DNA from 3 places in the Streptomyces sp. NPDC057445 genome. Region 1 is predicted to be linked to each of the others. Evidence: riboswitches for the same ligand, from Rfam matches in the RefSeq annotation. Region 1 holds a riboswitch; each other region holds the start of a gene.
What was found. Region 1 has a riboswitch for cyclic di-AMP ahead of ACFU5O_RS29760 (transglycosylase family protein). Riboswitches for the same ligand answer to the same signal wherever they lie in the genome.
Positions count from the first base shown of each region.

Region 2: linked by a shared signal. The riboswitch ahead of ACFU5O_RS07010 (peptidoglycan DD-metalloendopeptidase family protein) and the one ahead of ACFU5O_RS29760 (transglycosylase family protein) in region 1 are both predicted to bind cyclic di-AMP.
Region 3: linked by a shared signal. The riboswitch ahead of ACFU5O_RS30950 (peptidoglycan DD-metalloendopeptidase family protein) and the one ahead of ACFU5O_RS29760 (transglycosylase family protein) in region 1 are both predicted to bind cyclic di-AMP.

Region 1 covers NZ_JBHVDH010000020.1:37,128-41,643, forward strand. The annotation lists gene ACFU5O_RS29750 (cytochrome P450) at 1-105, shown strand, start outside; gene ACFU5O_RS29755 (transglycosylase family protein) at 235-1,173, shown strand; cyclic di-AMP (ydaO/yuaA leader) riboswitch at 1,432-1,599, shown strand; gene ACFU5O_RS29760 (transglycosylase family protein) at 1,603-2,274, shown strand; gene eno (phosphopyruvate hydratase) at 2,592-3,878, shown strand; gene ACFU5O_RS29770 (septum formation initiator family protein) at 3,959-4,432, shown strand; gene ACFU5O_RS29775 (DUF501 domain-containing protein) at 4,470-4,516, shown strand, end outside.
Region 2 covers NZ_JBHVDH010000002.1:480,480-484,995, forward strand. The annotation lists gene ACFU5O_RS06990 (aspartate aminotransferase family protein) at 1-86, shown strand, start outside; gene ACFU5O_RS06995 (helix-turn-helix domain-containing protein) at 154-789, shown strand; gene ACFU5O_RS07000 (DUF6126 family protein) at 801-947, shown strand; gene ACFU5O_RS07005 (tyrosine-protein phosphatase) at 964-1,779, opposite strand; cyclic di-AMP (ydaO/yuaA leader) riboswitch at 2,457-2,613, shown strand; gene ACFU5O_RS07010 (peptidoglycan DD-metalloendopeptidase family protein) at 2,618-3,649, shown strand; gene ACFU5O_RS07015 (SGNH/GDSL hydrolase family protein) at 3,827-4,516, shown strand, end outside.
Region 3 covers NZ_JBHVDH010000022.1:17,015-21,530, reverse strand. The annotation lists gene ACFU5O_RS30965 (DUF5988 family protein) at 1-176, shown strand, start outside; tRNA gene ACFU5O_RS30960 (tRNA-Met) at 327-400, shown strand; gene ACFU5O_RS30955 (PP2C family protein-serine/threonine phosphatase) at 805-1,944, shown strand; cyclic di-AMP (ydaO/yuaA leader) riboswitch at 2,259-2,394, shown strand; gene ACFU5O_RS30950 (peptidoglycan DD-metalloendopeptidase family protein) at 2,406-3,458, shown strand; gene ACFU5O_RS30945 (PrsW family intramembrane metalloprotease) at 3,550-4,516, opposite strand, start outside.

The DNA.
Region 1 (4,516 bases):
GACTTGCGACTTGCGACGGATCCTTCCGATTTGCGGTGGCGTGGGGGGCTCATTATGCGCGGATTGCGCACTCTGCCCGTTGAGTTCACTCCTCAAGAAAACTGACGACGCGTCAGTAACGTGACTTTCACGTGATCTCCGCTGCATCGACTTGTGATGCGCGTTCGAATGCGGCTACGTTCACCGTCAACTCGGGACCCTTCGGTCCCCTGTCGTCACACGAAAGGCCACCGCATGCTCTCCGGGAACGGTCGACACCGCCGCCCCCGTCAGGCTCCCGCCCTCATCGTCGCGGCAGGCGTGACCGGGTCGGCCATCGCGATCCCGCTGCTCGGCGCGGGTTCCGCTTCGGCCGCCGACACCACCACATGGGACCGGGTCGCGGACTGCGAGAGCGGCGGCATGTGGAGTGCCGACCTCGACAACGGCTACTACGGCGGGCTGCAACTGTCGCAGGAGCAGTGGGACGAGTTCGGCGGCACGACCTACGCGCCGCGCCCCGACCTCGCCAGCCGCTCGCAGCAGATCGCCGTCGCGGAGAAGGTCCTCGCCGCCCAGGGTCCTTCCGCATGGGCGAGCTGCGCCGCGATCACGGGGCTCACGACCGGCGGGGCCAAGGCCCAGGTCGATCCGGGTGTGACGCTCGGCGTCCAGGAGGAGGTCGACCCGCCGTCGTTCGGTGACGGCAGGGACTCCGTCGTGACGGACCCCTCGGCCTCCGCCTCGCCGGAGTCGTCGAAGCCTTCCACGGACTCCTCGGCGTCGCCCGAGACGTCCGAGCCCGCCGGCTCGCGGCAGGAGCCGAGCGCGCCCGAGTCCGCCGAGGGCGCCGATCCCGCCGAGGGCGCCGACTCCGGTGCCGGCAAGCACCGCGGTACCGCGGCCACCGATGAGGACGAGCCGGGCAATTCGGGCAGTTCTGACAGTGAGCGTGATTCCGGGCGCCATGCCTCACGAGGTGACGGATCGGCACGAGACGTCGCCGCAACGCCGGGTGAGTACACCGTCCGGCCCGGCGACAACCTCTGGGCGATCGCGGACGCCAACGAGGTCCCCGGCGGCTGGCCCGCGCTCTATGAGGCGAACGAGGATGTCGTCGGTTCTGACGCCGACCTCATCCTCCCTGGCCAGAGCCTCGATCTGGGCCTGGATCAGGAGCAGTTGAAGAAGTAGTTAGGGCGCTTATGTCCGTTTCTGTGCAAGTGAGACATGGGTCTCTTCCGGTCAACTGGCGCCTCATGCCCGCCAAGTAGGGCCATCCCGCCTCTCACCTGCGAAAACGGACATCCGTCCGTGACGGGTATGGGCGTTTTCTCCCCGATGTTCGTCTTTGAACATCGGGGAGACGTGTGTTTACGGTCTGAACGCTCGCCATCGCGGGCCCCGTCGACCGTCACGCCGAATCCTGCCGTCGGTCGCAGGGAACAGTCGACGCATCATGCGCCGTAGGCAGGAGCGGGGGACCCAAGGTAAGTGCCGTACCCGCCCGTTGAGGGAGGGCACGGCTTGGGGTGGAGCCGCGCGCATGGTCTGCGCGGCCGGGCAACTCACTTGGCCCGAACCCGACAGCTCACCTCGTAGGCGTCGGTGAGGGGATACTTCATGCTGCTTTCAGGCAAGGGCAAGCACCGCCGCCAGACCGCCCTCGGGCGGACCGCCCGTATCGCCACCTTCGCCGGTGTCACCGGTGCCGCCATCGCCGCGCCGCTCATGGCCTCCGGCACCGCGTCCGCCGCGACCGCCTCCGAGTGGGACGCCGTCGCCCAGTGCGAGTCGGGCGGCAACTGGTCCATCAACACCGGCAACGGGTTCTACGGCGGCCTGCAGTTCTCGGCCTCCACCTGGGCCGCGTACGGCGGCACGGCATACGCCGGCAGCGCGGACCAGGCCACCAAGGCCCAGCAGATCCAGGTCGCCGAGAAGGTCCTCGCCGGCCAGGGCAAGGGCGCATGGCCGCACTGTGGCGTGGGCCTGTCCAACGCCCCGTTCACCGGTGGCGCCGCCGAGGCCGCCCCGAAGCCCGCCGCCCCCAAGGCCGAGACCCCCGCCCCGGCCCCGAAGCGCGCCGAGGCCCCGACCACCCGCTCCGAGCGCCCGGCCGCCCCGGTCAAGAAGGGCGACGGGGAGTACAAGGTCAAGGCCGGCGACACCCTCAGCAAGATCGCCGAGGCGAAGAAGGTCGAAGGCGGCTGGAAGAAGCTCTTCGACCTGAACAAGGACATCCTCGACGACGCGGACGTCATCCACCCCGGCCAGCTCCTCCACCTGAGCTGACCCACCCTGCTCCGGGGCCCCCGACACCGGGGACTCCCCGCCCCGGACCGGGGACCTTCGTGGTCCCCGGGGGATCACGTCGTCCGGTGGACCCGGCGGACCACCGGACGACGCACCCCCGTCCCCCTCAGCCCCCCGGCCTGGCGCGCCTTCCCCCGTACGCGCCGGGCCGGGGTTTCTGTCTGTTTGATTCCCTTTTTCGTCCCACGGGGCGGGCACCGGCCGGCTGATGCCCCCGAGCCGGTTAGGCTCATGCCGCAAGGCCGAAGCGGCCCTGCACCGCTTGCGTCACATTTAGCGTCACATCCCAGAAGGAGATGCTCGTGCCGTCCATCGACGTCGTCGTAGCCCGGGAAATCCTGGACTCCCGAGGCAACCCCACGGTCGAGGTCGAGGTCGGCCTCGACGACGGCAGCACCGGCCGTGCTGCTGTTCCCTCCGGTGCCTCCACCGGTGCGTTCGAGGCCATTGAGCTCCGTGACGGAGACCCGAACCGCTACCACGGCAAGGGTGTCGAGAAGGCGGTACTCGCCGTCATCGAGCAGATCGGCCCGGAGCTCGTCGGTTACGACGCCACCGAGCAGCGTCTGATCGACCAGGCGATGTTCGACCTGGACGCCACCGACAACAAGGCGTCCCTCGGTGCCAACGCCATCCTCGGTGTGTCCCTGGCCGTCGCCCACGCGGCTTCCGAGGCCGCCGACCTCCCTCTCTTCCGCTACCTGGGCGGCCCGAACGCGCACCTGCTGCCGGTGCCGATGATGAACATCCTGAACGGCGGCTCGCACGCCGACTCCAATGTGGACATCCAGGAGTTCATGATCGCCCCGATCGGCGCGGAGTCCTTCTCCGAGGCGCTGCGCTGGGGCACCGAGGTCTACCACACCCTCAAGAAGGTCCTGAAGGAGCGCGGTCTGTCCACGGGTCTCGGTGACGAGGGCGGCTTCGCCCCGAACCTGGACTCCAACCGCGAGGCCCTCGACCTGATCCTCGAGGCCGTCCGGCAGGCCGGTTTCGCGCCCGGCAAGGACATCGCCCTCGCGCTCGACGTCGCCGCCTCCGAGTTCTACAAGGACGGCAAGTACGTCTTCGAGGGCAAGGAGCGCTCCGCCGCCGAGATGACCGAGTACTACGAGGAGCTCGTCTCCGCGTACCCGCTCGTCTCCATCGAGGACCCGCTGTTCGAGGACGACTGGGCCGGCTGGAAGGTCATCACCGACAGGCTCGGCGCCAAGGTGCAGCTGGTCGGCGACGACCTGTTCGTCACCAACCCCGAGCGCCTCGCCCGCGGCATCGAGGACGGTGCGGCGAACGCCCTGCTGGTCAAGGTCAACCAGATCGGTTCGCTGACCGAGACCCTGGACGCCGTGGAGCTGGCCCAGCGCAACGGCTTCAAGTGCATGATGTCCCACCGCTCCGGTGAGACGGAGGACGTCACGATCGCCGACCTGGCCGTCGCCACCAACTGCGGCCAGATCAAGACCGGTGCCCCGGCCCGCTCCGAGCGCGTCGCCAAGTACAACCAGCTGCTGCGCATCGAGGAGATCCTCGACGACGCGGCGGTCTACGCGGGCCGCTCTGCGTTCCCGCGGTTCAAGGGCTGACACCTGCCTCCGTACGTCCCCGCACCCGGTCCCGTACCGTGTGCGGGGACGTACGCGCGTAACAAAGGGGAGGCGGGACCATGGCCGGCAAGGACCGCGACCGGTTCTCGACCGCGACCAGACTGCGGCTGCTCGGCGAGCAGACCGCCGCCCGCGTCTACCGCTCGCAGACGCGCCGCCAGGCCCGGCGCTCCAGGCTGACCGGCCGGGCGGCCTTCCTCGCGCTGGTGGTCTGCTCGATGATCGTCGCGCTCGCGTACCCGACGCGTCAGTATGTGTCGCAGCGCAACGACGTCGCCGAGCAGAGGCGGCTCGCCGAAGCCGCTCGTGCGCGCGTGGAGCGCCTGCGTGACGAGAAGGCGCGCCTCCAGGACGACGCGTACGTCATGCGGCTGGCCCGTGAGCACCTGCACATGGTCCGGCCGGGCGAGACCGCCTACACCATGGTCGGTCCCAAGGCCGGTGAGCAGTCCCGCAGCGAGGAGGGCGGCGTCGGCCGCCCCTGGTACTCGAACGTCTGGGACGGCGTCGACCACGCCGACGCGGGCCGCTAGCGAAGCCACGAACACGAACGAAGAGACATACATATCCATGGACACGCCCCCTCCGACGACCGAGCACACGCCGCCCACCGAGGC
Region 2 (4,516 bases), on a different contig from region 1:
CGGTCATGGACGACGCGCACGGGGGAAGCGGCCTGATGTGGGACTTCGGCAGGACACTCGTCAAGCAGGCCGTGGCCAATCGCTGAGGCCCCTGTCCTTTGCCTCTGAGGCAAGTTACTTGCCTCAGAGGAAAGATTTTGGCCCAATAGCGGCATGAGCCTTTCTGCCGGACAGTCTTCCGGGCCGCACCGCCAGGAGCCCGCCGCGAAGGCGGTCGACGAACTGCCCGAGGTCGCGCCCCGGCTGCGTGAACTGCGCCGTCGACAGGGCCTCACCCTTGAGGCCGCGGCGCAGCGCGCCGGTCTGTCGCCTGCCCATCTCTCCCGGCTGGAGACCGGCAACCGGCAGCCGTCGCTGCCCATGCTGCTCACCCTCGCCAGGATCTACGGTACGACGGTCGGGGAGCTGCTCGGCGAGCTGCATCCGGAACGCGACGCGATCATTCGCGGCGACCGGACGGGCCACGCAGCCGCCGACGGCTGGACCTACCAGCAGGCCGGTGGCCGTGGGCGCGCCATGCAGGCCCTGCGGGTCCGGGTGCCCCACGGGGCCGGGGGCCAGGGGGACCTGGTGAGGGTCCATCCCGGCGAGGAGTGGCTGTACGTACTCGAAGGCCGGCTGCGGCTCGGCCTGGGCGAGACAGTGCACGAACTCGAACCCGGGGACAGCGCCCACTTCGACTCGCTGACGCCGCACCGTATCGCCGCGGTCGCACCGGGTGGGGTCGAGCTGCTCTTCGTCCACACCCTGCTGCAGAGCCCCGACCCGCACGCCCACCCGCACGCTTGAGGAGACTGGCCATGCCGAAGAAGCCGTCATCGAAGAACGACGCGAACCAGGAGCAGACGTTTCCCGTCGGACTGATCGTCCGGCTGTTCGCCTATCTGGTCGCGGGCCACCTGTTCGCGGCCTTCCTCTACCTGCTGTTCACCGTCGGAGGCAGCTGACCGGCGGCTGCGGGGCTCAGACCGAGCCGTCCAGCAGCCGCTCGCGCAGCCGCTCGCGTGTCTCGGACGAGACGCCGAGTCCCTCGGAGAGGTAGCGCTCGGTGCTGCCCCAGGTCTCCTCGATGGTGGCGAACGCCGCCGCGAGGTACTCGGACCGGGCGTCGAAGAGCGGGCTCAGCAGCTCCATGACCTCCGGAGACATCCCCGCGGGGGAGGAGTCGCTGCGGCGCACCTTGTAGCGCCGGTGCGGGTCGTTCGACTTCAGGTAGTCGGCCTCGATGGCATCCCGCTCCACCCCCACCGCGAGCAGCGAGATGGCGATCGAGAGACCCGCGCGGTCCTTGCCGGCCGCACAGTGCATCAGCGCCGGAACGCTGTCCTCCGCCAGCGCGTGCAGGACCCGGCTGTGCTCGGCCGTGCGGTGTTTGATCATCACCCGGTACGAGGCGGACATGCGGCCGGCCGCCTTGCCGTCGGCGAGGATCGACTTCAGCTGGTCGAGGTTGCCGTCGCGGACCATCCCCCAGAACTCCGCGCCGTCGGCGGGATCACTGAGCGGGATGTTCACGTTCCGCACCCCGGGCAGCTCGACGTCCGGGCCCTCCAGCCCGTGGTCGGCGGCATTGCGGAAGTCGAAGATCGTGTGGAGCCCGAGCGACGCGAGGAAGGCGGCGTCGCTGTCGGTGGCGTGCGCGAGGTGACCGCTGCGGAAGAGCCGGCCGTACCGCACCTGGCGCCCGTCCACCGTCGGCAGTCCGCCGACGTCCCGGAAGTTGCGCACGCCGGAGAGCTCAGGTTCGGTCGAGGGGACCTGGGGCAGCTGCTGCGTCACGGGGACTCCTCCGTGTCTGCGGTCGGCACTGCTCGCCGACAGTGGCGCGATCCTGACCATACGACATTGATTCCTCAGGCAATCATCTCGGTTCCTGCGGCTCTGGGAGCGCGGTCGGTGGGGGCGTATCCGGGTTCTGTCCGGCAGGGGAGCCGCTGTGCACGCTGCTCCGGGCTGTGGCCGCCCTTCCCTGGTCCCGTTCACGCTCTTGCGCTCGACCTCCATCACCGGCTGCGGGACGACTCCGCTGCGACCTTGCTGCTGCATCACGGAACGGACACGGAGCTCCGGGGTGATCTCGACGCGGTGGTGCCTGGCTGCGGCGACGGAATGTGTGATCGCTGCGTTCCATCCGCGAAGTTAGAGATTGTCGGCATGAGTCTCTAATGGCCCTTCTGTCCGTATTGACTGTTTTCGCATAACGCGCCCCGGTAACAAGGGAGATGGCCTCCGCGCAGTGAGCGGGATCATATTCGTGACGTTCTGTTGCCGTGTGCCGCGGTCAATTCCCCTTGTCCGTAAGGACATCGAAGATCCCGAATCCACGGAGTGTGACCGGAAATTCCGTGTTGATATCGGGCGGGCGAATGCCGACCGAATGAGGTGGCTTGTTCCCCTCGGTCCGGCTCGCTTACGGTCACCGCAATCCGGTCGGATCGCCCAATCCTGCCGCCGTCCGGAATATCGCACCCATCCACGTGTGGCAGGAGCGGGGGACCCAGGTAAGTCCGCCGGCCGGGAGTACCGGACGGCTAGGGGTGAAGTCGCGCATGCGCGGCCGGGCATCTCCAGCCCGAACCCGACAGCTCACCTCGCAGGCGCCGGAGAGGAATTCGCCATGCCCGGAAAGGGTAAGCACCGCCGTCCGAGGACCAGCCCGTTCACGCGCGGATTCGTCGCCGCCGGTACGGGTGGCGCCGCCATCGCACTCCCGCTCATCGGCACCGCCGGTGCGCACGCTGTGGAGAAGTCCGCTCCCGCCGTGACCTCCGGTCATGTCGCCTCCGTCGCCCAGGGGGCCGTCGCCCCGCAGACGCCCAAGGCTCCGAAGGCGCCCAAGAGCTACACGGTCGTCGCCGGTGACTACCTCTCGAAGATCGCGGCCGAGCAGGACCTCGACGGCGGTTGGAAGAAGCTGTATGCCGACAATCGCGAGGCCGTCGGTGAGAACCCGTCACTGATCCACCCGGGGCTCAAGCTCACGATCGGCGGCAAGCCCGAGTCGAAGGCCCCGGCGGAGCGCAAGGCCGCTGCTCCGGCGAAGAAGGCCGCTGCTCCGGCCAAGGAGGCCGCTGCTCCGGCCAAGGAGGAGCGTTCGTCCCGCTCGGCCGAGCGTGCTGCGGCCGCCGCCGGGCCCGCCGCCTCCCGTCCCGGCTCGGGTGCGGCTGCTGCCCCCGCCCCCGCCGCGGCCCCGGCCGCAGCTCCCGCCGCGCCGGCCGCAGCTCCCGCCGCGCCGAGCAAGGTCACCGACTACACCGCTCCGGTCACCGGCAGCATCAGCACCGCCTACAGAACCCCCGGTGCCATGTGGTCCAGTGGTTACCACACCGGTCTCGACTTCATCGCCTCCGTCGGTACCTCGGTCAAGTCCGTGGGCCCGGGCACCGTGGTCTCGGCCGGATGGGCCGGCGCCTACGGCAACCAGGTCGTCATCCAGCACACCGACGGCACCTACTCGCAGTACGCCCACCTTTCCTCGCTCTCGATCTCGTCCGGCCAGAGCGTTCGCGGCGGCGAGCAGATCGGCCTCTCCGGCTCCACCGGCAACTCCACCGGCCCGCACCTGCACTTCGAGATCCGCACCGGACCGGGCTACGGCTCGGACATCGACCCGCTGGCCTATCTCCGGCAGCACGGCGTGTCGATCTGAAGCTGACGTAACGTCAGTGACGTCCGCCGCCCCTTTTCCTGACGGAGGGGGTGGCGGACGTCTGTGTTCCGCCGTATTCCCACTTTGCGAGAACCTGACCAGGTGGTCTATGTCACGCCACGTCAACCCCTCCCTACGGTGGCGTAGGTCACTTCACCCGGTGAATGATGTCTCGACGTGGCAGACGATTCGAGATCAAGAGCACATGGCGCATTCGGGTCGTACGCGGCGATCGGTGACAGCTTCACCGAGGGCGTCGGAGACCCTGGACCAGAGGGACAGTTCGTGGGCTGGGCGGACCGCCTTGCGGTCCTTCTCGACGACCGTGTACCGGAGCACACGTTCCGTTACGCCAATCTCGCCGTACGCGGACGACTCCTCGACCAGATCGTGGAGGAGCAGGTCCCGCGGGCGAAGGAACTCGCACCCGACCTGGTGACGTTCTGCGCGGGAGGCAACGACATCATCCGTCCCGGCACCGACCCGGACGATGTCGCCGAGCGCTTCGAACGAGCCGTCGCCGACCTTGCCGGTGCCGTCGGCACCGTCATGGTGACGACCGGCTTCGACACCCGGGGCGTGCCCGTGCTCCGTCATCTGCGCGGCAAGATCGCCACATACACCGCGCATGTGCGTGCCATCGCCGACCGCCACAACTGCCCCGTCCTCGACCTGTGGTCGCTCAAGTCCGTCCAGGACAGACGAGCGTGGGACGGCGACCGGCTCCATCTCTCGCCCGAGGGCCACACCCGAGTCGCGCTGCGCGCCGCGCAGGTGCTCGGCATCGAGGTGCCCGCCGACCCCGACCAGCCGTGGCCGCCGCTGCCGCCGCGCGGCACGTTCGACGTCCGGCGTGACGACATCCAG
Region 3 (4,516 bases), on a different contig from region 1:
GCGGGCCGGACGATCTTGCGGGGCGGATCGTGCCGATCACTCCTCCCGGACAGGAGCTGAAGATTCCGCACCGCGGCGGATACGAGCACTTCAAGGTCACGTCGCGCCATGAGGACAGCCCGGAGGGGCGGCTGCCCGTGTACGAGTGGTGGGAGCGCACAGAGGTCGCCGAGTAGGCCGCCACGAGCGGGCTCGGGCCGGGCGTCCGGTGGAGGGCGCGCGACCCGTGTCGGCGTGCCCGAAGGCATGAGCGACGAGCGTCACGTCGCCCGAGCCGTGAATTGGAGTGGATCTTGCTTCCGATGGCGTAAGGTTGTGTTCACCGACGCGGGGTGGAGCAGCTCGGTAGCTCGCTGGGCTCATAACCCAGAGGTCGCAGGTTCAAATCCTGTCCCCGCTACTGAACGCCGAGGGCCCGGATCCATCAGGATCCGGGCCCTCGGCGCTTTTCGTGTGCCCCGGCCCCGTTCCGGAGGCGGATGGCACGTCCCCCTTGGACCTTTACGTACCCGCCGGTCCGTAACTGCCGTGCTCGCCGGTCCGTACCTGCCGCGCCTCGCGGGCGCCTTCGCCGTCCCTGGGCGCGCCGGCCGTACCTGCTGGCCCGTACCTGCCGGCCGTACCTGCCGTCCCGTGGCGCGGTCGCCAGGAGGGCCCCTGGTGAACCGCGGCCCCGCGCCGCCGGACGTACGCTCGTGGATAGCCCGGTTGGCCGACGGCGACTCGCCGCGCGGCGCGGCTCCGGCCAGCCTGGGTGGGGACGGGTACCGTCCGCAGCCGTGTGGACCGGGCAGGAGACCACTGGTGGCGCAGAAAGAAGGCGACGACGGGCCACGGCGCAACGGCGGCCGTCGGCTGGCCCTGCTGCTGCCCTGGCTGGTGATGGTCATCGGCGTGGTCTTCGATCTGGTCACCCCGGAGGCCTACCGGGCTTCGCCGTTCTTCGCCGCCGCACCGCTGCTGGCGGCCCCGTTCTTCTCCTGGCGCGGCACTCTGCTCAGCGCGGTCGCCAGTGTCGCCCTCGTGATCGGCCTGCATGTCTACAACGGCACCCTGGGGCAGGTGCCGGCGACGACCGAGGTGCTGACCGTGCTCACGGTCTCCGGCCTCGCCCTCTACATCAACAGCGTTCTGCGCCGCAGCGGCGAGCGCCTCGCCTCCGCGCGTGTCATCGCGGAGGCCGCCCAGCGGGCCGTGCTGCCCACGCCCGACGAGCGCATCGGTGGGCTGCACATCGCCGCCCGGTACGAGGCGGCGCAGGAGGACGCGTTCATCGGAGGGGACCTGTTCGCGGTGGAGGACACCCCGCACGGCGTGAGGCTGGTGGTCGGGGACGTACGGGGGAAGGGGCTGGGCGCGGTCGAGACGGTGGCGGTGCTGCTCGGGGCGTTCCGGGAGGCGGCGGAGCAGGAAACCTCGCTGGAGCGGGTCGCGCGGCGCCTGGAGCGTGCGCTCGCGCGGGACACGCGCCGTTCCGGGCTCGACGCGGTCGAGGGGTTCACCACCGCCGTGCTCGCCGAGATCCCGCACGGGGAGGGACATGTGCGGGTGGTCAACCGCGGCCATCCTTCGCCCCTCGTGCTGTACGCCGACGGGGGCCTCGACACGCTGGATCCGAGCCGGAACGCGCTGCCGCTCGGCATGGGCGATCTGGGTCACTGGCCGGATCACGCGGACGACGTGCCGTTCCCGTCCGGGGCGACACTGCTGCTCTACACGGACGGCGTGACCGAAGCGCGCGACACGCACGGAGCCTTCTACGATCCGCGCGCAAGGCTGGACGGCCGGATCTTTCCCGGCCCGGAGGAGCTGCTGGACGCGCTCGTCGAGGATGTGCGACGGCATACGGGCGGCGCGGCGACGGACGACATGGCGCTGCTCGCGGTCAGCCGGCCCGGGGCGCGGCAGCCGCAGCGGCGCCGCACGATGCCGGTGGTCCCCTGAGGGTCGCCGCACGAGGCCGGGCGTTGCCCCACGAAGGCGTGCGCAGCCGTACGAGGGAGGTGACGATGCCCCGGAGCTCGGCATTGCGACGGAACGTAATTGAAAGGCAGCCCTCCGCATAACATATGACGCACCGTCAGGGCAGGGGTGTCCTGTGAGTAGGCGTCAACTCGCCCGATTCCTTCCATTTCTGACTGTTAAGTCCTGCCATGGAACCGTTAATGATCAGCCAGAACAGCTTGGAATACGGCCCCCGCGTCTATTAACGTTCGATAACGCAGCGCGGTCGTCCCAGCCGTCGCAAGAGACGGCACCGTGCGCATGCGCCGAATCCCGCAAGGGAACCGGGGAACCACCAATTGGGGTGAATCGGGCACTTCGTGGTGCTCGTAGGAGACCTTCCTGCTCCGAACCCGTCAGCTAACCCGGTAGGCGAGAAGGAAGGAAAGGAGAACGCCTCCGTGGCGTCCAACGAGCCTGCCCTCCAAGAACCCCCCACCACCGAGTGGGTCCCTACCGCAGAGTGGGCCCCGGCCACCGGGGCGGAGGAATGGAACCCGACCGAGGAGACCGTCCGCCCGGTCCGTGGCAGGCACCGCGTCGTCAAGCAGCGCAACGGACTCGCCCGGAGCTCCACCGTTCTCGGAGTCGGCGTCATCGCCGCGGTCGGCGCCGGAGGCATAGCCACCGCGCAGGACAAGCCGGCGGTCTCCATCTCCCTGCCCGACACCATCACGGACAACCTCCCGGACGCCCAGTCGCTGCCGGGCGTGGGCTCCCTGATGTCGGACGACTCCGACGAGCAGGACGGCAACCGGAACGACGCCCCGCTCACCGCGATGTCCGTGGCCGACACGGCCTCCGCCGCCGACACCCAGCAGGGCGGTGCGGGCGAGGCGCTGCGCGCACGGATCCTCCAGCAGGCCGAGCAGCAGCAGGCCGAGGCCGACAACGAGGCGAAGGCGGCCGTCGAGAAGGCCGCCGCAGAGAAGGCCGCGGCCGAGGCGAGAGCGCAGCAGACGGCGGCCGAGGCCAAGGCCGCGAAGGAGAAGCAGCAGGCCGAGGAGGAGGCGGAGCGCAAGGCGGAGGCCGAGCGGCTCGCCAAGCTCGCCGCGAGCTACTCCCTGCCGACGTCCTCGTACACGCTCACCTCGACGTTCGGCGAGGCCGGCTCCATGTGGTCCTCCGGCTACCACACCGGCCTCGACTTCGCCGCCCCCACCGGTACGCCCGCGAAGGCCGTGCACGGAGGGACCGTCAAGTCCGCGGGCTGGTCGGGAGCGTACGGATACCGCATCGTGCTGGAGCTCGAGGACGGCAGCGAGGTCTGGTACTGCCACCTGTCGTCGATGACCGTCGGCGCGGGGCAGTCGGTCTCGACGGGCGAGACGATCGGGCGCGTGGGCGCGACCGGTAACGTCACCGGCCCGCATCTGCACCTGGAGGTGCACACGCCCGGCGGTGCCGGGGTGGACCCGGCGGCGTGGCTGCGGGGCAAGGGCCTCACCGTCTGATTCCTCGTGTCCCGGTCGTACGCACGGCACCAGGTCGTGCGTACGGCTCCGGACCCCGCGAGTCCGGGCCGGGAGTCCAGGTCCGGGCCCGCTATCCCCGGTACGGGTTGTACCCCCCGTAGTCCAGATAGGGCGGCGGCGCCCACACCCGGCCCGTCGCCCTCGCCGCGTGTGCCAGCGCGGGCGAAGCGACGTGCTTGCGCTGCCAGAGGTGGTGCAGCAGCTCCTGCTCGCGTGCCACGAAGTCCGGTCCTGCCGTGCCCCGGTGGGCGCGGTGGCGGAGGAAGGCAAGAGAGGTCGCGAAGGCCTCGTACTCGGAGACCGCACGGGCAGCAGCAGGGCCGTGGGTGCGGCCGGCCGTGTCGCGGGCCACGGTGCGCGCCCGCATCGAGGAGAGGGCGAGCGGTTCGGTGGGGGAGAGCCAGCCGGCCGCCGCGTACGCGGGGAGCTGGGTGGCGACCGTACGCAGCTCTCGCTGCCGGTTCCAGATCGCCAGCCAGGTCAGCAGCCCGAAGGCCGGGACCATGACGGCCACGTACACCGCGTAGAAGCCCCAGGGGCCGAACACCCCCGAGCCGTTCCACAGCGCGTGTATGCCCATCGCGAGCGCGAGGCCGAGCAGCGGCAGCACCGTCCTGCGCAGCCTCCGCCGCCGGGCGGTGACCGCAGCGAGGCCGAAGCCGATGCCCGTCATCACGGTGAACAGCGGATGCGCGAACGGGGACATGACGATCCGCACGAAGAAGGTCGCTGCGGTGACGGACGAGAGGCCGGAATGGCCGAACTCCTGGTCCTCCCCGAACGCGCTGCCGAGATAGAGGATGTTCTCGGTGAAGGCGAAGCCGGTGGCCGTGAAGCCGGCCACGACGACGCCGTCGACGATCCCGGTGAAGTCCTGGCGCCGGAAGACGAAGATGAGGAGGACGGCGGCTGCCTTGGCGCTCTCCTCGACGACCGGTGCGATGACCGTGGCGCCGATCGTGTCCGCCGATGCCGGATCGGCCGTCGCGGTCGCTATCCACTGGGTCGCGAACGAGTTCGCGATGATGGCGACGAGC